DNA from 3 places in the Shewanella pealeana ATCC 700345 genome. Region 1 is predicted to be linked to each of the others. Evidence: predicted binding sites of a transcription regulator. Region 1 holds the regulator's gene; each other region holds the start of a gene.
What was found. The regulator MetJ, encoded in region 1, represses methionine synthesis genes. The targets are predictions, from matches to a motif close to TAGACGTCTAGACGTCTA.
Positions count from the first base shown of each region.

Region 1 (7,915 bases):
AACTTAGCATCGTTGATCTTATTTGGGTCGGCGTTAAATACGCCCTCTACATCGGTCCAAATGGTCACGCGCTCAATATCTGCTAAGCTGGCAATCAAGGTCGCACTGAAATCGGAGCCGTTACGTCCTAGTAGCAAGGTGTCACCCCGCTCGTTCGCGCAGATAAAGCCAGTAATAATTAGACGCTCATTAGGATGAGTTTCAGTCATCGAATGCACACGTTGACGGGAATCCTGTAAACGAATCTGCGGTACAGCCGCTTCGTCGGCAATCAAGAGTGTGCGAGCATCTACATCCGATGCCGCCACACCCGATTCACGTAATAGCGCCGCCAATAGGCGTGCAGACCAACGCTCGCCAAAGCTCACTACCTGATTGCTTTGGTATTCATTAATCGACTCTATCGATAGCAAGCTGATTAGCTGCGCTTTATCGTTAGAGAGTCGCTCCCGAAGAGAGCGTGCCTGCTCATTTGAGAGCAATTGCTCAATCAAATTTTGCTGGAAACTAATCAGTGTTTGTAGCTCTTCTTGCCACAGCTGCTTAGTCGTACTCAACTCGAGTAACTTATATAAGAAATTGGTGCTTTTACCTGCCGCAGACACCACAACTAAGTCATCGCTGTGACCGTGAGTCAGCAGAATATGAGCCACGCGACGGTAACAGTCTGCATCAGCAAGACTTGAGCCACCAAATTTATGTAAGTGACAGCGTGCCATCGTATACCCCTTTAATTAACAAGCGGCTGCGGCATTAAGCGCAGCTTCAATATCGGCAACAAGATCATCGGCATCTTCGATACCCACAGACAGACGAATAAGCGTATCTTTAACGCCAGCTTCGGCGCGAGCCTCTGGATCCATCGCTCTGTGCGTCATGGTTGCAGGAACGGCGACTAAACTCTCTACGCCACCCAGGCTCTCTGCAACTGAAAAACAGCTAAGATTTTTTAAGAATGTGACTAACTCTTGTTCTCCACCCTTAAGTTCAAAGCTCAGCATGGCACCGAAGCCCTTTTGCTGTTTAGCCGCAATCTCATGCCCCGGATGCTCTTTCAGCCCCGGGTAGTATATCTTGGAGACGGCCTGATGGTTAACAAGGGTATCAAGAATTCGCTGCGCATTCGCCTGATGTTCGCGAATTCGTACTGCAAGTGTACGAATTCCGCGCAAAGTCAGGTAGCTGTCAAACGCTGACCCCGTTAGCCCTAGGGTGTTTGACCACCAATGAAGCAGTTCACCTAACTCAGGATCCTTTGCCACGACCGCGCCGCCAACCACATCGCTATGACCATTGATATATTTGGTGGTGGAATGGATCACTATATCGGCGCCAAGTAATAACGGCTGCTGTAAAATCGGCGACAGGAAAGTGTTATCGACAACCACCAGTGCGCCCACTTCATGGCTCGCAGCACAGATGGCCTTAATGTCGACCACACGCAGCAGTGGATTCGACGGCGTCTCTAGCCATACCATCTTAGGTTTTTGCGCTATAGCCTGATTAAGGGCCTGTGAGTCGGTTTGATCGACCACTAATAACTTGAACTGACCTTTTTTGGCCAAATTAGTAAATAGGCGGTAACTACCACCATAACAATCATGGGGAACAACAAGAAGATCATCAGGTCCAAGCAAGCTAGTGGCCAACGTTATTGCCGCCATACCGGTGCAAGTCACTACGCCCGTAGAGCCTTTTTCAAGCTCGGCAATGGCATCACCTAAAATAGAACGTGTAGGGTTACCTGAGCGGCTATAGTCGAAGTCTCTTGGGTTTTTATGACCATCAAAAGAGTAATTAGTAGAAAGATAGATCGGCGGTACTACTGCACCATGCTGGCTATCGGACTCAATTCCTTGACGTACAGCCGCAGTGGCTAATTTACGCTCAGTCATGTACTACTCCTTTTCCTGTTAATTTTCACTCAAGAGATGTCTGGACGGCTAAATGTACCTAAGCACTAAGCCTGCGTCAACCACTTTAGCCGTTTAGACGTCCATGCATATGGAAATCTATTTGCAATTGTCATAAATAAGAGGCAATAATTTGACTGCACAATTTAAAGGGTTAAAATCTGCCCCGAATTTTGAAATAACAGGTGAGTCAATGACTGAGTGGAATGGCGATTATATCAGCCCATATGCTGAACACGGCAAAAAGAATGAGCAAGTGAAAAAAATTACTGTGTCCATTCCTTTGAAAGTACTCAAAGTACTTACCGATGAACGCACACGCCGCCAAGTGAACAACTTGCGTCACGCCACCAATAGTGAACTGTTATGCGAGGCATTCTTGCATGCGTACACAGGTCAGCCACTACCAAACGACGCAGATCTTACTAAAGATAAACCTGACAGCATGCCTGCTGAGGTTAAACGTCTAATGGATGAAATGGGCATTGAGTGGGAAGAACTTGAATAATCTTCATCGATTATCGACAAACGTGATCTTCAGATAAGGACTGCTTAGCAGTCCTTATCTGTTTTTGGCCTTGAATGATGGCTTAGCTCTATTAATCTATAACCACTAATCGATAACCAAAATACTGAACTGTTCAAACAGAGTGCAAGACCTCCCTTCGCTCCAACTATAGCCACTTGGCTGGATAAACTGATGATTGAACCCGTTACGCTTTTACTCGCCTCGCTTATTATTTTTTGTGGCGCACTGACCCAAAGTCTTATCGGCTTTGGCCTAGCCGTGGTGGCAAGTCCCTTACTCTATATCGTCGACCCGAGTTTGGTTCCTGCACCTGTAATTATGATGGGCTTCTCAATTGCACTGCTCACCTTGTTTAGAGAACGTGGCCAACTTGAATTCAATGGTCTGCAATACGCGCTATTAGGACGCATTCCCGGAGGCATATTAGGTGCCAGCCTAATTTTAATCGCGCCACAGCCAATCTTAGGTCTAGCCATTGCCGGTATTGTTGCTTTAGCCGTCGGTTTAAGTCTAATGAAGTTCAGTATTCCAGTGAACCGTTTCAGCCTCTTTATCGCAGGGATCTTATCTGGAATTTTTGGCAATATCGCGGCAATTGGCGGCCCGCCGCTGGCAATCTTACTATCAGGCAAAGATGCCGGACAATTTCGCGCCGCCCTCTCGGCCTTCTTCATCTTTAGCTCGATGATTGCCCTTATCATTCTGGCATTTGCAGGCCTACTAACCGTTGAGCATTTTTATATCTCGTTGATGCTGTTGCCGTCTGTTGTGCTGGGTTATATCGTTGCAGGACGCTTAGTGGGCCGTGTAGACAAACAAAAAACCAGAGTGTTAACTCTGGCTTTATGTGGTTGTAGCGCTCTTATCCTAACCGTTAAATCAACGATAGAGCTAATGGGTTAGCACTGGTTAGAAATGGTAGGAGGTTTGCAGCACGCCTCCTACCGCATTGTCATCACCAAACATACCAGTAAGGTCTAAGAAAAATGAGTCACCAAAAGCAAAGCCTGAACCCAAAGAGTAAAGGTTAGCAGTAGAATCTTTCATGTCATGACGATAACCCACTCTTAGCGCCATCCAGTCGAAGGCCCTCACTTCACCACCTACACGCCAATATTGAGTACCATCCAGCTCTTTAAACTTCTTATTCTCAATTAGATCGATATCTGTGGTCACCGATAAAATATCCCAATCATAGGCCACAGCAGCGGTCACAAGTGGCTCGACTCGATAAGTAAACTTCTGCCCTTCAACTTCTATGGTATCCACATCTTGGCTGATCAGGTTTCGCCCCGACAGGCCTAAGGTCAAACCATCGAATGCTTGCATGGCGACACCAATATCTAAGTTAAAGTTAGTCTCATCATTGCGATATTTGGCATCGTCAAAATCACTGGCATCAAAGTTGTTAGCATTGGCGATATAGTTGTAGCTGTCGATACGCTGAAACTTAGGCGAAATTCCCACTGCTATCGGCATGTTTACGATAGACAGCGGAAAACTTAGTGCAATACCGAAATCAGATACCGCGCCACCAACCACTTGCCCTTGGGAGTCCAGATCACTGATATTTGGAGGGTTATTAGGATCGAGATTATTGAGGGCGTCGATATCTGATTGCGCAATATCGGCAACTCCAACGGCGTTAACATAACTCTTATAGAAGATAGCCATCGGCATCCTCTGGTAGGGGATCGCCACACTAAAACCAAGCCCCGCACTGGCATAGGCTGAATTGCCATTTAGTGACTCTAAGTCGAAAACGAGATCATCACGAAACTCGTCAATAGCAGCGGTATTGCCAACATCGATTGCGGCCTCGAGCGCGTCATAAGAATCGATCAGTGAATCGAACTTATCGATCATGTCATCACTATCGGCCACATCGGCCCCTATCGCGGGGATCAGTAACACGGCGGAGTTGTCTTTATGGGCATTAATCGCAAGTAGGGCGGGATTAACAAATGCCGCGCCTTCTCTATTTGAAGCGGCTACTCCCGCCCCTCCCATCGCATCACTGCGTGCCTCATAATATTCTTGCCCTGCTTGGGCTGTAAAACAGGGGACTATGGCGCATGCCAATGCAATTTTATCTAGTTTCATCCATTCAGCCCTTTTAATGTCCTTAGCACTTTAAGTCACGATACGACTCAAACCGATAAAAGGTAATTTTGTTCTTAAGATATTCTAAGACAAAATTGAATAAAGAGGAGGTGAATCTTAACCATAAATCAACATTTCCATATCAATTGGTCCAAAAGGTGGATAAGTTACGATTGCCTAGATAAGCGTGTTAACTCAGCCAGCCTAAGCATTTGGCAATTCGACATACTTCATAAAGTGCTGTGTGGTAAATTCTATAAACTGCCTGAGCCTAGCGGGCTGAAATTGGTCTTTGCTATACAGCAGATAAAGCGGGGTATCCGATATAGTCCAGTCATCGAATACATGCACTAACTCCCCCTTGTTTAGCTCTGCACTACAATAGATCTCCGGCAGGCGTACAATGCCATTTCCGGCTAATGCACTACTTTTCATTACTCTGCCATTTTTACACAACAATGCCCCAGTAATGGTCACCTCGGTCTTCTGAGTTTTATCCGATCTGCGATGATAATTCCAATGGTAAACCGAGCCAGTTACACAGGCATGACTCTTTAATTCTTTTGGATTTTCAGGGCGACCATGTTTAGCGATATATCTTGGCGATGCCAAGGTGCAATTAGCGATATCCATCAACTTTCTTGCCACCAAGCCTGAATCCTCTAGCTCCCCCATTCGAAAGACTAGATCAAATTCATCCAGCACCAAATCGACTCGCTGGCTACTAAAGTCGAGGTGGATATGAATATTAGGATGCAGACTCATAAAGTCATTCACCAACTGATTCACTATCTCCTCACCGATATAGCCGCCCACACAGTTGATATTGATCTTACCCTGCAGGTTGTGAGCATCATCGACCGTCTTTGCAACCGCTTGCTCCATCACATCTAAGGCATGCTGACAGCGTTCATAGAAAAACTGTCCCTGCTCAGTTAACCGCTGGGCTCGCGTGGTGCGAGTAATCAATGTCACCCCAAGGTAGCGCTCAAGCTGTGTTAATTGTTTAGAAAGGTGAGAGCGAGAACAACCGAGCTTTTCGGCTGCTAATGTAAAACTGCCCTTTTCCGCAATCACGGTAAAGGCACGAACATCTGCTAAATTTAAGTCTTGATACATAAATAGAAACTCGTGTTATCTCAGAGTACAGCGCGATATTAGGCGTCATATGTAAACAATCATATTCTCTGTAGATTATATATCAACAATAATCTGTTGGTTAGAATACTCACCAATCACTAAGACACCCCACATTTGAGGCTGATATGAAACAATTAATCGTTATTACAGGTGCATCTTCTGGTATTGGCGCAGCCATGGCTCAAGCATTCAGCGCCAAAGGCCATCCACTTCTTCTATTGGCTCGCCGTGTAGAGCCGATGCAAGCACTAGGTTTAGACAACAGCCTAGCAATTAGTGTAGATGTGACCGATGCCGATGCAATGAAGGCGGCTATCGCAACAGCTGAAGAAAAGTTTGGTCCTGTAGGCTGCCTAATTAATAACGCTGGCGTCATGCTACTAGGCGCTGCAGATGTTCAAGATCCTGCAGAGTGGAGCCGTATGCTTAACATCAACGTGATGGGCGTACTTAACGGTATTCACGCCGTGCTTGCAGATATGAAGGCCCGCAAGACTGGCACCATCATCAACGTTAGTTCTATTGCAGGGCGTAAAACATTCCCGAATCACGCCGCTTACTGTGCAACAAAATTTGCAGTACATGCACTAACTGAAAACATCCGTGAAGAAGTGGCTATGGATGATGTACGTATGGTGACTATCGCTCCTGGTGCAGTTGAAACAGCACTTTTAAGCCATACCACAAATGAAGAGATCAAAGCAGGTTACAACGAGTGGAAAGAGTTCATGGGCGGCGTCATTGAGCCAACAGCCGTTGCTGATGCCGCTGTATTTGCATTCGAACAACCTCAAAACGTATGTGTACGTGAAATTGTATTAGCCCCTACGCGTCAACAGCCATAAAAATCACTGCTCAAAAAAACTGCGATAAATCATATAGATAAAAAAGCCTAGAGTTTAACCACTCTGGGCTTTTCACTATGTTTCTCACCAACCATCAACCAAAATTAAGTGGTTACGAATATTAGACCAATTGACCACTCTAATTAAAACCTCCAGCCAATTTGTCTCAACCTAGATGGATAATTGCCGTCTTAACAGCATTTTGCTCCCAATTCTCCCCAGAAAAACTGGCATCATTCTTGCGATAGTTAAAGCGTTCTTTTCCCACGGCAAGCTATATGAGATGTAAGACCAATAAATTTGATAGTGTTAACCAATATTCAGGAGAGTTTAGCGGCGCCTTCGCCGATTTAGGTACCTTCCTCCCCCTCGCGCTAGGTTTAATCGCCCTCAACCACTTCTCCCCACAAGGGATATTTATGGGGTTTGGTTTATTCGCGTTATTTACCGCGTTCTATTATCGTCGCCCTATCCCCGTGCAACCGATGAAGGTGATTACCGCTTTAGTGATTGCGCAAGGCTTAACGCCTGGCATGTTACAAGCCAGTGGCATGTTAATGGGGATCATTCTGTTAGTACTAGCCTATAGCGGCGCAATAACTTGGATGGCAAAACAGTTGTCACCCGCCATAAGTATCGGTATCCAATTAGCCATTGGCTTACAGCTTATCTGGATGGGCGGCCAGATGATGAGCCAAACTTGGCTAATCGGCCTCGTCGCCTTTATCGCACTGTTTGCGAGTAAATTTTTGCCAATGCGTTACCTTGCAATGCCTTTAGTCATAACCCTTGGCATAGTTTGGCAACTGAATAGTGGCACTAGCCCAAGTTTCGATCTTTCTGTCTCCGCGCCATGGCAATTTATCTGGCCAAGCATAGATGAGTGGACCTCTGCAGCAGGTTTATTGGTGCTACCTCAGCTAGCGCTTACATTGACAAATGCTGTCATTGCCACTTCTGCAATGGCGAAACAGAAGTTTCCAGAAGATGGTGCAGAAGCTTTTGCGCCTAAGCGCTTTGCCACCAGCTCAGGTTGGGCTAATTTATTATTATCGCCTTTTGGTGCCACAGCTATGTGCCATGGTGCCGGAGGCCTTGCCGTACAGTATCACTTTGGCGCACGTACCTGGTTAGCACCAACGATTTTCGGTAGCACTTGCTTACTGATTGCAGCGTTTTGGGGACAAGGCATCGCGGGGGTATTATCGCTTATTCCTCTTGCGGTTTTAGGTAGCCTACTGGCTATCGCAGGCACGCAATTAGCGTGGTCACAACGATTTATCGATGGTAAGCCTTTCTGTATTTTTGTAATTTTATCAACGGCTGCGATCTGCTTACTCGTCAATACTGCTGCAGGTTTAGCGACGGGAATGGTCCTGGAGATG
Region 1 is NC_009901.1:680,747-688,661, reverse strand. Features, by position in the region: gene SPEA_RS03000 (bifunctional aspartate kinase/homoserine dehydrogenase II) at 1-719, opposite strand, end outside; gene metB (cystathionine gamma-synthase) at 735-1,895, opposite strand; gene metJ (met regulon transcriptional regulator MetJ) at 2,107-2,421, shown strand; gene SPEA_RS02985 (sulfite exporter TauE/SafE family protein) at 2,614-3,345, shown strand; gene SPEA_RS02980 (conjugal transfer protein TraF) at 3,352-4,545, opposite strand; gene SPEA_RS02975 (LysR family transcriptional regulator) at 4,750-5,664, opposite strand; gene SPEA_RS02970 (SDR family oxidoreductase) at 5,811-6,530, shown strand; gene SPEA_RS02965 (putative sulfate/molybdate transporter) at 6,809-7,915, shown strand, end outside.

Region 2 (7,915 bases), 2.4 Mb from region 1:
ACTGGCCCTCTTCCCCTGAGATTTAGCCTGTTCAAATATCGCCTTTGCCTTAGCCTTAGGCTGAATTTGTCCCTCTATAATCCTGTCACCGATATGAAGTCTGAGCTGATCAACGGCCGCCTCATTAGGTAGGGGAAATAGATACTGACCATTAACCCACTCTGTACTGGTATTTTTGAATTCATGGCGAACCGACACTCGGTTAATCCAGCCAGATACCTGCATACTGACGTCGGTTTTCATCGGTAGTGCCAACGCTATCTCACCTTGGGGATTTTCAAACACTAGGCTCCCCTGCTTAACTGCATCAATGCTAAAGGGTTCTGTCGTTTGCATTGCTATAGCGTTCATTGGCAACAGTAAGCAACACATCGACACCATTGCCAGTTTCAAATTAGTTTTAGCTGCCATTAAAGCCCCCAAACGGGGGCCTCCTTGGCGATGACTGAATCTAGAAAAATACCTAGTCATCTGTTACTCCTCTTTTGTCCTTACTTTTGTTCATACTCTCGGCGGGCTTAACCACTCGTCAGTTGGCTTAACTCGTTCGCTTTACGGGTTAGTCGCGTTAGCAGCCAGTGAACTGTTTTGGTTTTGCAGCTTCAGTGTCACTCGGCGATCAAAGAAGTCATTTTCAAAGTTTTGCTCCGCCATCAATGGCGAAGAGTCGCCAAAGGCTTGATTATGTAAACGCTCTTCTTCAACGCCCTGCTCTGTAAGGTAATTTTTAACTTCTGCAACACGCTGCTCAGACAAAGCTTGGTTGTAATCACTATCTCCTCGGCGATCGGCGTAGCCGGTGAGATCAAGCGTTAGCTCAGGCGATAACGACATGGCGTAGGCAATATCATTAAGCTGTTGTTGAAAGTGCGGCTCGATAACCGATGAACCCGTTTTAAATTGCACATTGAGCCCCAGTGCCAATTCAGTTAGTTTCTGCTCCTGCGCCATCTTTAGAGTCGTCAGTTGCTGCTGCGCCTGCTCATATTGATCTGAGAGTTCAACTAGCGAGGTATTTTCCTGATTTAACGCGACGACTTGCTGCTCTTGCTCGGATAACATGGTTTGCTGGGTGTGCAAGGCGTCATCGTCACCCACAGACTTACCCAGTAAGGTTCCAGTAAATGCACCAATAATCGCTCCGACCGGTCCGCCAACGACCGCGCCGATAACAATGCCCGAGCTCAGGCCGATTAATTCTTCGTTATGACTGCGCTCGGTCTCAGCGGTTTGCTCTGCAGAGGCCGGATTAGAAAGCATTAAGGCGCCGATAACTAGAGTAGAGATAAGTTGCTTTTTCATAGGTAGTTCCCTTTTATGTCGCTATTTCATTGGCGGGATTAATCGCCATAATTTGGTTTAAGAAGTTGTATCTATTCGATGAAGCTATTAAACCCGAGTGAAATGGCTTTTAAGGGGAGCAAAAGTGGCGATTTGAATATCAATTGTGGCAACAAAATGGCAATCGCTGCTTGGCGCTTTAAACGCGATTAAATTCCTGTATAGTCAAAATCAATTAGACAGTTACAGCCAATTACAAGAAGTCATGAAACGAATTGCCATAGTAGAAGATGAAGCTGCGATCAGAGAGAACTACAAAGAGGTTTTGCAGCAACAAGGTTATTGTGTACAGGCCTACGCCAACCGCCCCGAAGCCATGTTGGCGTTTAACACTCGCCTGCCAGATCTGGCGATTATTGATATCGGTCTTGAAAATGAAATCGATGGTGGCTTTACCCTATGCCAATCCCTAAGAGCCATGTCGAGCACTTTGCCGATTATTTTCTTAACTGCTCGCGATAGCGATTTCGACACAGTTTGTGGTCTACGCCTCGGTGCAGATGATTATTTGAGTAAAGATGTCAGTTTCCCTCACCTTATCGCAAGGCTTGCCGCGCTATTTAGACGCTCCGATCTTAAAAATGTCGACAGCGATAACAATCAGATTATTGAGCACGGACTACTCACCATAGATGTTAATCGTATGCGGGTGTGCTGGAACGCGGTACAAATTGAGCTAACCGTCACCGAGTTTTGGATGGTACACGCACTGGCTAAACGCCCTGGGCACGTACGCCAGCGCCAGGAGTTGATGCAAGAAGCTAAAATATTCGTCGATGATTCGACGATTACTTCCCATGTAAAACGTATTCGAAAGAAGTTTATCGCCCAAGATGCGAACTTTAACTGTATCGATACCGTCTATGGCATGGGTTATCGTTGGGATTCCCACAGTTAGTTCCCTGTTACTTAATTTGTCCATTTGATTTACGCAATTTTAATTACAGAGTTTTAGTCACTTCAATTAAGTTATTAGTTAGGTAAGCATTCATCCATGTTCAATTTGCCCATAGGTCTTCGCGCTAAAGTCGCGGTTTTATCATTGTTTTTGCTCTGCCTTCCTTGGCTGGGATATCAGTACGTGTGGGAGATGGAAAAATACCTGCGTCACGGCCAAGAAAAAACCTTGGAGGGCACAACACAAGCGTTAGCAACCGCCCTGCACGAGAGACCAAAACTATTCGACAGCCAAGCCAGCTTCTTAACTCAGGTCGAGAAAGGCCGCGATCTTTATGCATATCCGCTTTCGGGCCCCATTCAACTCGATGGCAAGCTGGCAGACTGGAGCAGCTATCGCCACCGCGCTCTAAACTACGGCAGCGACTATCAGATCTATAAACGCGATGAGAGCCAGCCACTGCAGCTCAGCTTTACTCATATGGTGGGCAAATACGCCGGTTACTTATATGCGTTTTTCGAGGTTAACGATCCCCAAGTGGTCTACCGTGGTAAAAATAGCCTTAGCATAGATAGAAACGATCATATCGCTATTGCCACACTCGCCCCCGATGGCATGTTCCGACGTTATATTATTGCAACGACCCAAGATGGCTGGATCAGTGCCTTTGAACTCCCTGAAGATCCAAGCCTAAGCAAACCTGTGACCCCCGAAGTCAAGATCCAAGGTAAATGGACCAAGAGTAAACAGGGCTACAATGTCGAGCTGCGGATCCCGCTCGACATGGTGGGCAGTAAACTTGGTTTTGTGGTTTATGACGTCAATGACAAGCATAGCCGCGCCCTCGATGCTGCCGTAGGCACATCCGCTATTGATGATGTCAGCAAGCTAGGAACGGTACTGGTGCCTTCACCTGAGATAGAGAGCATCATTAAAGGCATGAGCCATAATAGCTCACGTATTTGGGTGGTGGATAAACATGGTCGCGTACTGGCAAAGTCTGGCGATATTCGCTCTGACAACAGCGTGTGGTCACGATCTGCCATAGAAAAAGAGGGTAACTCCACCTGGGAGAAGTTTAAGCGTGACTACCTGCACCCGCTTTATTACAAAATTCTTACCACTCCGGCGAAAGACTTTATCGACTCTTTGCAAGACTCAACCGTACTGCAAGGCAGTCATATCTCTAAGGCGCTCAATGGCGAGCAAGGCTCAACCTGGCGATTAACTCCCGACAACAAAGCCGTGGTGCTCGCTGCTGCAAGCCCTATCTGGATCGATGACAAGGTGATGGGCGTCGTGATCGCCGAAGAGACCACTCATGGCATTCGCACTTTGAGAAATAAGGCCTTAGAAAAACTATTCAATGTGATTTTAACCATCATGAGTATGGGCACCTTGGCATTATTTTTCTTCGCCTCAAACATCTCTAGCCGAATTCGAAAACTGCGCGATGAAGCCGAACAAGCCATCGATAGTCAAGGCCGGATTAAAAATGAAATTCAAGGCTCTAAGGTGCGTGATGAAATTGGCGATCTGTCGCGCAGTTTCGCCAGTATTGTCAGCCGCTTGAGTCAATATACTCATTACTTAGAGAATATGTCATCGCGCTTATCTCACGAGCTGCGAACTCCTGTTGCCGTAGTACGTTCATCGTTAGAACACCTTGGCCTACAAGAGCTAAACCCCGATACTCGCAAATATGTTGACCGGGCACAGGAAGGGGTTAACCGCCTTAACATGATCCTCAATAATATGAGCGAAGCAACCCGCTTAGAAGAGAGCCTTTCCCATGCTGAGAAAACCGTTTTTCCATTAGAAAAAGTTGTCAGCGGTTGCATGCAGGGTTACCAGATGACCTATCCAGATCAAACCTTCAGCCTTGAGATCATTAACGAAGAAACTCCCATTCTTGGAGTGCCTGAATATATCGCCCAACTAATGGATAAACTTGTTGCCAATGCATTAGAGTTTAGCCATCCGCACACCCCGATTGACGTTTCACTCAAGCTTAAGAATAAGTTTGCCGAGCTTAGGATCAGTAACCAGGGTCCTGCTCTGCCTGAAAATATGGCTGAGCAAATTTTCGAGTCTATGGTCTCAGTGCGTATGCAAAAGGCACAAGACAAACCTCATCTGGGACTCGGTCTGTATATCGCACGGCTTATCAGTCAGTTCCACCAAGGTCAGATCAATGCCCGTAACTTACAAGATAAGTCGGGTGAGATCAGCGGTGTTGAGATAAAAATCAGACTACCTTTGAGTAAAGAAACTCTGCCATAAACCCAGCCTAATAAAATTCTAACAGTTTGATATTTAGTGCTAAATCAGCTCGTATAATAAGGATGGAAACGCCGATTACAAACAATTGAGATAGCAAATTCAGACAGTCAACTGAATTGATCTTGAAAAGATAAACACTTGTTGTGATAGACACTTCATTTTAGCCGTTTAGATGTTAAGATGGCTAAAAATTAAAACTGATGGAATTCGCCCTATGAAGAAAGAAACCCAAATAGTCAGTCTTGGCCGCGATAAGAAATGGACCCAAGGGGTGATTAACCCGCCCGTTTACCGAGCTTCCACCATGGTATTCGATACCATTGAAGATATGCGCTTTGCCGCAAAAAACAAGGCAAATGGCGAGATGTTCTATGGCCGCCGTGGCGGACCAACACACTTTGCCTTTCAAGCAGCCATCGCCGAATTAGAAGGCGGTGTGGGTACGGCACTATATCCATCGGGTAGCGCCGCTATCAGCAACAGTTTGCTCTCTTTCTTAAAATCAGGTGACCACCTATTAATGGTCGACAGTGCCTACGAACCAACTCGTGACTTATGCGATAAGTTACTGGCTGGCTACGGTATTGAGACGACCTATTACGACCCAATGATAGGTGATGACATCGAGGCGTTAATCCAACCTAACACTAAGGTGTTATTTTTGGAGTCTCCAGGCTCTATCACCATGGAAGTACAAGATGTACCTACCCTGAGTCGTATCGCCCACCAGCACGATATCGTGGTCATGCTCGACAATACTTGGGCGTCACCGATTAACTCTCGCCCATTTGAAATGGGCGTAGATATCTCTATCCAAGCGGCGACAAAGTATATTGTCGGCCACTCAGATGTGATGATGGGCACCGCCACCGCCAATGAAAAGCATTGGGAACAACTTAGAGAACATAGCTACCTGCTTGGCCAGTGCACCTCTCCCGATGATGTTTATCTTGCCAGTCGCGGCCTGAGAACCTTAGGTATTCGCTTAGCTCAGCATGAACAGAACGCACTTAAAATAGCCAATTGGCTAAATAGCCGCCCAGAAGTCGATCATCTGCGTCACCCCGCTTTTGAGTCTTGCCCCGGCCATGAATTCTTTAAACGCGACTTTAGTGCTTCAAACGGTTTGTTCTCATTTGTGTTAAAGCAAGGCGATGTTAGATCGGTTACCGCGTTCGTTGAAAATATGAAGCACTTTAAAATGGGCTTCTCATGGGGTGGATATGAGAGCCTTATCTTAGGCGTTTTTGGCATCGACAAGCTGCGCACTGCAACTCAGTGGGACAGCAGTAAGCCTCTCATACGATTGCATATTGGTCTTGAAAATGTGGATGACTTAATCGCCGATCTCGATGCAGCGTTTGAGCGTTATAATCAAGTCTTGAACCGTTAAGAACTATGCATTGTTAATGCTATAACAACCTGTAATGTTAAGCATGTTAATCCCAAAAGCCGGCTTCGTTGTCGGCTTGTTTTATTGATGCCGATAAGAATCTTTTATTTCAGCAATTAGTCTATATGCTCTATTATTGAAACGTCCCTTTATAATCTAGAGAATGTTTTCAATGCAACGCCCCACAGCCTCCAAAGGCTTTACCTTAATCGAACTCGTCATAGTGATCATTGTGCTTGGCATACTCGCCGTCATCGCCGCGGCTAAATATGTCGACTTAAAACGTGATGCCGAGATTGCACGAGTTAAAGGAGTTGCGGCGGCATTTGAGCAATCTTTGACATTTTCTCATACCAAATGGCAACTTGTCGCAGGCAGCGGCGCGCTTAACGATCTTCCCGATTTTGCTGGCGGCAAGCTCGACATGAATAGCCATGGCTACCCCTTAGGCATAGATAAAAACAATCCGATGGGGCAACCTAAGAATATCGGTAAAGGTGAGCAAGGCTGTGTTGATCTTTGGAACACACTGCAACAGGATCCTCCATCGGTATCTTTGTCGAAAGTCAATAACAATAGTGACTTTCAAGCCTACCGCCATCAGGCCGAGGTTAATCCTGATGGCCAGACGCAATGCAGTTATGTACTGCGTACTCTCGGCGATACTAAAGGCTATCAGCAAGCCGATATTAAAATTGTTTATGACTCAGTTGCAGGCAGTGCTACAGCAGTTATTCGTGAATAACGATTAGCGAAGCAGAAAAACACACAGCAAAAAGGGCGGATATAATCCGCCCTTTGGTTTTTAAACGTGCTGTCCTCCATTAAAAACTAGAGGTTAGCTAACAATAAGCTTAGTGGCTATTAACAGCGCCACCTTCTACCCATGCCTGTGTGCCATAGAGTGGCACAGTCGAGAGCGCATGTTTATGGCTACCATTGGTCTCTTTAGTCGAATAAGACAGATACAATAGCGTTTGATTATCGGCATCGTAAATTCGGCGCACCTTGAGAGACTTAAACAGAATACTTAAGGACTCCTTAAATACCACTTCACCATTTTTACTCTTATCGATGTTAGCAATTTCAGCCGCCGTAATAGGCCCGGTTTGACGACAAGAGATACTCATATCTGATGGGTCAGCAAGGCTTAGATCCGCTTCAATACGGCTAATATGACACGTCACGCCCGGGATCTTAGGATCGTGCTTAGCATCTATAATCACATCCTTTGTGGTAAATAAGCCTAAGCTCACCTTACCCACGTCATCGCCACAAGCACTAAGGCCTAGCGCGAGAAATATAGATAACCCAACGCCTGAAACCCACTTTTTAGCTAAGCTTGTCATATCCATTTCCTTAAGAGTTTGAGCCAATAATAAGATAAATTTATTAAATCGAAATTATTTAAATCACAATTACTTAAATTACAAAGCGTTAAGCAAACACTCTTTGCGCCCAACGAGTTAAGCCTGCGGTCACACTACCGAAGTGATCGCCGACAACGATTGGGATCTCAGGGAACAAACCAGAAATGCGTTTATAGATAGCCGGACTTCTCGCCGTACCACCCGTCACATAGATCCTGTCTGGCATCACACCCGCTTGCTCAAGGGCTTCTCGCATCAAGGCTTCGACTTTTGATAGCGGTATCGTGATAGCACTTTCGAAATCATCTTCGCTCACCCTAGCATGTAATCCCGCGTGAATATATTCCAGCGGTGTATCAACACATGCGTCGCTAGAAAGGGCAATCTTACTCTGCTCGGCGCTACGAACCAATTTATACCCTAGCTGTTCTTTTTGAACTTTAAGCAGACGCTGAACAAGCTCCGGCTTTTGGGCATCTTTGATTAAGTCTTCGATTAACTTCTTCGAGGCCAAGGCACTAAAGTCTCGCTGCGCACTGATATCGTTGACTGCAACCGCGTTCCAAAACGGCTTGCTTGGCACTGGCAATTGGTTAACCATCAAGCTACCAAGACCAAGATGTGGCATAA
Region 2 is NC_009901.1:3,066,754-3,074,668, forward strand. Features, by position in the region: gene SPEA_RS13310 (marine proteobacterial sortase target protein) at 1-411, opposite strand, end outside; gene pdsO (sortase-associated OmpA-like protein PdsO) at 553-1,302, opposite strand; gene pdsR (proteobacterial dedicated sortase system response regulator) at 1,547-2,239, shown strand; gene pdsS (proteobacterial dedicated sortase system histidine kinase) at 2,336-4,522, shown strand; gene SPEA_RS13330 (cystathionine beta-lyase) at 4,737-5,915, shown strand; gene SPEA_RS13335 (type II secretion system protein) at 6,088-6,660, shown strand; gene SPEA_RS13340 (CreA family protein) at 6,770-7,264, opposite strand; gene yegD (molecular chaperone) at 7,353-7,915, opposite strand, start outside.
Region 2: SPEA_RS13330 (cystathionine beta-lyase) is a predicted target of MetJ. The motif match lies at 4,684-4,701, and genes of this name have one in related genera.

Region 3 (7,915 bases), 1.9 Mb from region 1:
GTCGTGAGCAGTTCACTAGCAAGTTAGCCGTGAGTCAATCACAAGATTCAAATGAAAATTTCCGCGGTGATGATGCGAGTGTTGCCATTGCAGAGTTTGAAACTAAGCGCGATCAAGTTAACTGGAGCAATCAGTATTTAGCGGCAGATGATCTGACTATTACCGGCGGTATTGACTGGTCAAGAGAGCAGGTCAGAGGCGACTACGCCCAAGACGAGCGAGACCTTTTCGGCGCATACGCATTAATCCAGAAGCAATGGAGCAAGTTGCTAGCCGAAGTGGCTGTACGCTACGATGATGTGGAAAATATCGATAGCGAAACTTCCTATAATGCCAGTTTAGCCTATCAGTTTAATGAACAATGGCGAATAGCAGCGACCACGGGCACGGCTTTTAAGGCGCCAACCTTTAACGATCTATACTGGCCTGACTCTGGTAACTCTGACTTGATCTCAGAAACGGCAGAGAGTTATGAGCTGACGCTGCATTTTAATAATCAAGATCTTCGCGCCTATATCAGTGTGTTCCAGAATAAGATTGATAACCTTATTGCCTGGGCACCAACTGGTGAGCAAGATGATTTTGGTTGGGATATCTGGAAGCCTGCGAACATCAATGAAGCTAAGATCACAGGTGTAGAGCTTTCGGCAAATTATCAACTGTTAGGGCTAGAACATCAGCTGGGTTACACCTACCTAAATGCAGAAAACAAGCAAACTGATGAACAACTTATCGGTCGCAGTGAGAATGAGTTCAACTATTTACTGAGCTACACTTGGCAGCAGTTTGATCTACTTGCTAACTATCATTATCAAGGTAAGCGTTATGCTGGCTATGAGCAGTACTTAGATGCCTATCATAAGCTCGATTTGAGTTTGGGTTTCCAGATTGATGATGCATGGAGCCTACGCTTAAAGGCGAACAACCTGTTTGATGAAGAGATTATCTCAGATCAGAACTACTTTAGCCCTGGAAGAGAGTTATTCTTCAGCGTTAGCTACCAAGCGTTTTAATTACCTATAGCTAATACTATTGTTATAGGAAGAAAGCCAGACATTGTGTCTGGCTTTTTTATGTTATAAATTGGCAAACTCATAAGTAGGCGTACCAATGAAACACTTGTCGATACTGAGGCCATTTGGCCGATCTCTCATCATACTGTCATTGCTGTTATTGCAAGCTTGCTCTGGTGCCAGTATTCCAGTCTTGTCCGAAAACGCGCGGGTGCTAGCCTTTGGTGATAGCCTGACCTATGGCGTCGGTGCGAGTAAGGGCCAAGATTACCCGAGTCAACTTGCAGGGATAAGCGGCTTTGAGGTGATTAATGCCGGGGTGTCAGGAGAGACTACATCGGGTGGTAAGAAACGCTTAGCTCAGCTATTGGCTCATCATGATCCTGAGTTGTTAATTTTATTAGAGGGCGGGAATGACTTTCTTCGTAATCAGCCATTGGCAACGACCAAAGCTAACTTAGCGCAGATGATCGAGATAGCACAGGCTAAGCAGATCCCGGTTCTGCTGGTGGCCGTGCCGCAAAAGAGCTTATTCCTGTCACCATCGCCTATTTATGCGGAATTAGCCGAGCAATATGAGCTGGTTTTAGTAGAAGATACCTTGAGTAGCCTATTGAGAACTCCGAGTAAAAAGTCTGATGCCATACATCTAAACGACGAGGGCTACACAGCGCTGGCTGAGGCGATTTATCAGGCGATATAATAAAGGTTGATGTAGATGTTGATGGATTATTGCTACGCGAAATGGCTCAGAGTTAAATTAAAGGCCTCAGTCTGCTTGCGGATTGCTAGTTCAATCACAGATTTCTTCAGCTTGAGTAAATTAATACACCGTAAATAGGCGAAACTTGTTAAGGTAATGGTTTATACCAATCGGTATAAAGATTTGCTCGCTCAGCGAGAGTTTAGCGATTATGAGGCAAGGCAACGAGTGAAGAGCATAGTTGTTCTACGGTTAAGCAGCCTCTTGTTCCTTAAGAGTCACAGCATCATGAGCGCTAAAACTCGCCATTCTGGAGCGTTTTTGGCTGCCTACTTCTGCGTTGAACAGCTTCATAAGGGAATAGCCATTCTTTCAACTATTCGCCTTGAATTAGTTTGCCAAAAATGCTCTGAGTAGAGCAAATTCTTACACTGATTGGTATTATATGGCTTGACCTTTGACGCCATATTATGGGTTAATTTACCTGAAATAAATGCACATATAATCGAGCTACTTATAGATGGCCACCCAGCTGTATAAACTAGTTAGCGATAATTATTAGAAGAATAAGGTTTAACGTTTCACATGACAGATCTTGAGCAGCAAGTATTTACTCAAGTACGTGCCATTATCAGCAATGAAGAGCAGGTAATAGGTCGTCGAGGGATTTTAATCCCATTGAAAAAGGCTATTATTGCAGACGGTGATATTCGCAATGTCATTGATATCGTTTCGTCTGATCCTGCGTTATCTGCTCACCTGCTATGGCGCAGTAGCAGCGCAGATCACGCCACAGCTCAGTCGAGTAAGAATCGTTCCTTAAAAGACGCCTTAGTGCGCTTGGGCCAAGTTAACATTTATCGCTATGCTTTTACTTTCTATCTGAAAGAGCGTTTAGACGAGCTCAATGAACCGTACAAGAAACTCATTCACGGTTACTGGGCAATGACTGAAGCGATTGCAGTAGATGCTGTTGATCAGTTATATCAAATGGATAGTGTGCAAATTAATCCTGATGAAGTACAAACATTGGCACTGTTTAGTGTGTTTGGTGACATTATCGCACTGACCGCATTTGCCTACTTAAATTCGGAACGCACAGAGCCTTACCCGTTAAGCTTACTTAAGTCCGTGATTGAGGAGCAGCAGCAAGCACTGACCCTAGAAGCTTTTGAGTCATTAGGACTAGATGATGATCTTAGCGGCGAGTTTATGATTGCTCATAATTTACGAAAGACACACAATGTTAATTCTCCAGGCCTAGTATTAAGGCGGGTATTAACAAAGAGAAACTTATTGCTTAACCCAATATAGCAAACCAAAAAAGCCTGCAGTATGCAGGCTTTTTGTTAACTAACTCAGACTTAATTGAGCTTCTGTTTTGCCAAACCTTCTTTAGCCACTAGCTCTAACCAATGTTGCGCTAAACGAGCATTAGCGCCGTTGCGACGATACGCCCCAAAAAGTGGACGCTTTAGCCCTTCAGGGCCCAGTTTTACACTGGTAAGACTTAGGCCGTGCGCCTCACTTATCGACCAGCTTGGCAAAGCGGCAACACCATCTTTACAGGCAATTCGCTGTAACAGCATCATGGTTAAATCACACTTTACTTGTGGACCGGGTTGAATGCCTGCCGGCTCTAAAAAGTGGCGGTATATATCTAAGCGTTCGAGTGCTACCGGGTAGCTTAAAATCGGTAAATTCTCTAACTGTTTCGGTGTGACATATTCTTGCTGAGCTAGAGGGTGATCACTGGCCACCACTAATCTAACTTCGAAATCAAACAGATGCTGATAAGCAATTGACTGACCAGGCACAGGATCTGAGCTCAGTACAACATCCAGATCACCTTGCTCTAGTGCGTTCAACGAGTCGAACAGATGACGGCTGGATAAATCGAGTTCGGCTTGCGGATATTGCTTTCTGAACTCTTCCATCACAGGCATTAACCAGCGGAAACAGCTGTGACATTCGATGCCAACACCTAAGTGATTATCTCCATCTTCTAGGCCCTTTTTGAGATCAAACTCCGTTTCGATCACCTTAGGTAGAATATCTTCAGCAAGGTTGAGTAATCTCGCGCCTTCTTGTGTGAAAGAGAGCGGCTTACTCTTGCGTACAAAAATAGCAGAGTTAATACGAGTCTCTAATTCCTTGATCTGATGCGAGAGTGCTGACTGAGTGACGAAGCGTTTTTTTGCTGCCCCAGCAAGGCTGCCGCTTTCCTTTAGGGCAACTAGCGTACGTAAATGTCTAAGCTCTATCATTTTATCCTCACATGAAATTCGCTCATGTTGCGCTTGAATTCGTTTCGATTGCGAATACATAGGCTAACACAATAAACTTCTAGACGTCCAGACGCCCATTGTTATGTTTAGTTATATGAAATTCAGACGGGCGTTAACTCTGAATTTTCCTCATCTTAACATCAAAAGGTATACAATATGCAATTAAATAGTTTGGGTTTTCCACGCATTGGTCGTTTTCGTGAATTAAAGTTTGCCTTAGAGAAGTATTGGCGTGGTGAAATTGAACAATCTCAATTAACTGATATATCGAGAGATTTGCGTAAGTCACACTGGCAGTGGCAGGCAGATGCTGGGGTGAAATTATTACCTGTTGGTGATTTTGCTTTTTATGATCAAGTATTAACATTGAGTGCAACTTTAGGGGCAATTCCTGAACGGCACCGTGGAGATGCAGGCATAGATATCGACACACTATTCCGAGTCGGACGTGGTAGAGCACCAACAGGTAATGATGCGCCAGCAGCTGAAATGACCAAGTTTTTTAACACTAACTACCACTATATTGTGCCTGAGTTGACAGCGGATCAAACTTTCGAAATTGGCTATGATCAGCTGTTTGAAGAAGTGAGCGAAGTACAAGCCCTTGGCTATCAAGCTAAGCCGGTTATTCTTGGGCCGGTATCATTTCTATATCTGTCTAAATCGGTGGGCTCAGATTTTGATAGATTAAGTTTATTGCCACAGCTTTTAGAAACATATCAAAAAATACTGACTCGCTTTAACAGCCAAGGCGTTGAATGGATCCAGCTCGATGAGCCGGTGCTAGCGTTGGAGCTTGAAAGTGATTGGCAAGCAGCGATAAGTCAAACCTATACGGCATTAACCGAGGGCGACTTGAAGGTATTATTAGCCAGCTACTACGGCAGTATTGCTCATCAGCACTCGTTGGTGTCTAAGCTTCCTGTTGCAGGTTTACACCTTGATTTAGTCACGGCGCCACAGCAGTTAAGCACATTTGTCGCCACCTTAGGCCAAGAGCAAGTCTTGTCTGCCGGTGTGATTAATGGTCGTAATGTGTGGGCGGCAGATCTAGATAATATTGCAGCGCAGCTAAGCAGTGTGGCTCGCGATCTCAAGCAACGTTTATGGTTAGCGCCATCGTGCTCTCTACTTCATAGTCCAGTCGATCTCGAAGTCGAAACAGCGTTGTCACCTGTGCTTAAACAGCAGCTTTCATTTGCAAAACAGAAGCTGACAGAGCTGAGTAAGTTGAAAATATTATTAAATGATGCTGATTCGGTTGAGGCTAAAGCCATTGTCGTGGAGTGTCGCTCAAGACGCAGTGCTCGCGCCGAAGCGGCCAATCAACAGGTGATAGCCAGAGTCACGGCTTTAACAGAGCAGGACTATGAGCGTGACGATCTGTTTGCTGTTAGGCAGGCGGCGCAAAGACAGAAATTTAGGCTACCGTTACTGCCTACCACGACTATCGGTAGTTTCCCGCAAACACTAGCCATTCGTGGCCTGCGTAGCCGCTGGCGTAAAGGGGAGATAAGCCTTGAGCAATATAACGACCAGCTTCGACAAGTGACTCGCGACACCGTTGAGCGTCAGCTAAAGCTTGGTATCGATGTACTGGTTCATGGTGAAGCAGAGCGCAATGACATGGTGGAATACTTCGGCGAACAGCTCGATGGTGTGGGTTTTACGCAGTTTGGTTGGGTACAAAGTTATGGTTCGCGCTGCGTTAAGCCGCCGCTAATCTATGGTGATGTGTCACGTCCTGCGGCAATGACGGTGCAGTGGGCTGAATTTGCTCAGAGCCTCACCGACAAACCCGTTAAAGGCATGCTGACAGGTCCTGTTACCATTTTGCATTGGTCGTTTGCCCGTGAAGATATCAGTCGCGAGCAGATCGCGACCCAAATTGGTCTAGCCATTCGAGATGAAGTGGTCGAGCTGCAGAATGCGGGGATAGGCATCATTCAAATTGATGAGCCAGCATTTCGTGAAGGGCTGCCGCTGAAGAAGAGCGATTGGCAGCATTACCTTAACTGGGCGGTTAATGCCTTTAAATTAAGTGCAGCAGGCGTGACAAACGAAACGCAGATCCACACTCATATGTGCTACAGCGAATTTAACGAAACCATAGCGGCAATTGCGGCGATGGACGCCGATGTGATTACCATAGAGACATCCCGTTCAAGAATGGAGCTGTTAAATGCATTTGAAGATTTTAATTATCCGAATGAAATTGGTCCGGGTGTTTACGATATTCATTCACCGAATACGCCAACGGTCGATGAGATTGTTAGCTTGATGCAGAAGGCAGCGCAAAAGGTACCTGTAGAGCAACTTTGGGTAAATCCGGATTGTGGCCTGAAGACCCGCACCTGGGATGAAGTTGAGCCAGCCTTGGTTAACCTTGTCGCGGCAACGAAAATTTTAAGACGTACACTGAGCTAAATTTGTAGCACAGTCTTTTAGCGTAATGAATGCCATTACGAGATACAGCCAGTCGATTGATATCGGCTGGTTGTTTTATTTGCTTGTTTTGCTTTTTTTTTCAACGGTTGAAATATAATTGACTTAGGTGATGAACTATTTTTACAAAAGTCCGGTCTTAGTCTGTGAATACCTTAGCTGATACCACAATTACGATAGTGGTTGTCAGCCTCTATTTTGACGATGAACCGGAGTCATTTATCTCGCATTTGCGCTTTAGTAAAACAAACAAGTATTGGACTGTTATGGTTTTTGCCATATTAGTCTTATTTTGCTTGGCGCAAAATAGTGGCGTATTGCAGATTTTCGAGCAGCTAAATGTCAGCTCACCTACCTATGCGAGCATAAGTGCGGCTGAACTCACCAGCGAGGCAAGCAATAGTGCCACAAGCATTGGTGAGGCCAATATTAGCGGGCTGAGTGTTAGCCAAGCTAAAGATTCAGAGTTTAAGCAGTGTGAGTTATCCGAAAAGTCGTTAAGAGTGTGCCTCGACGAGCCACCTATTATGCCGTTATTGGTGTTGCTGTTTATCTTTCCGCTTATCCCAATTGCCTCACGTGTGCTACAAGGGGCGCTGAATGTCCCCGTACTGCCAAGGCCTAGGCGTATCCACCTTTCTCTGTGCCGCTTCCAAGAATAAAAACAACTGCACTAGCTTTTATACTGATAGGTATTAATAGCTAGTACCCAGCTACTTGAATTTGCTTGTTTTAGGCCAATTGGTATTAGGCTGTTATATCGCTATATTGCCGTTATCGAAATTGGGCCTAACCCCTAACATAAACCGTTTATTAATCGCTAAGCCAATAGCTTAAAAGTGCTGGATTGGTGGCGAGCCGTTTTTGCGGAGAAAGAAAAGTGAAAATATTAAAACAGATTATTCTGGTGTGTTTATTAGCATTAGCTAATCCGGTATTTGCCCAGTCAACAGGCTGGCTAGAGAACCCTAATCACCCGCCAGTAAAAGTGAGGTTTATGCTCACGGGGGAGGTCGATAAGGCCAGTAACACAGTGCCTGGGGTGCTGGAAGTTGAGCTCGATGGTGAGTGGAAAACCTATTGGCGTAGCCCTGGTGAGGGCGGCATTGCGCCGAGTATCGACTGGAGTGGCTCAAGCAACTTAAACCAAGTCGATTGGGACTGGCCTGCACCTGAGCAATTCTCGCTACTTGGTCTACAAACCTTTGGTTATCACCATGAGGCTGCTTTTCCTATGCAGCTGCAACTCGATGATACAAATAAGCCCACTCATTTACAGGGTAAATTTACCCTGTCGTCATGCACTAATGTGTGTGTATTAACAGATTATGAGCTTAACCTAGATATCGACCCCACTGCATTAAATGCTGATGTTGACGCCATGTTTGCCTACAACAAAGCCGTGTCTAAAGTACCGGTTAAATTGCAGCGAGAAGATGTCACGCTTGGTTGGGATGTAAAAGCGC
Region 3 is NC_009901.1:3,923,427-3,931,341, reverse strand. Features, by position in the region: gene SPEA_RS16945 (TonB-dependent receptor domain-containing protein) at 1-1,013, shown strand, start outside; gene SPEA_RS16940 (arylesterase) at 1,111-1,716, shown strand; gene SPEA_RS16935 (HDOD domain-containing protein) at 2,302-3,030, shown strand; gene SPEA_RS16930 (LysR family transcriptional regulator) at 3,081-3,983, opposite strand; gene metE (5-methyltetrahydropteroyltriglutamate--homocysteine S-methyltransferase) at 4,161-6,431, shown strand; gene SPEA_RS16920 (hypothetical protein) at 6,596-7,111, shown strand; gene SPEA_RS16915 (protein-disulfide reductase DsbD family protein) at 7,330-7,915, shown strand, end outside.
Region 3: metE (5-methyltetrahydropteroyltriglutamate--homocysteine S-methyltransferase) is a predicted target of MetJ. The motif match lies at 4,056-4,073, and genes of this name have one in related genera.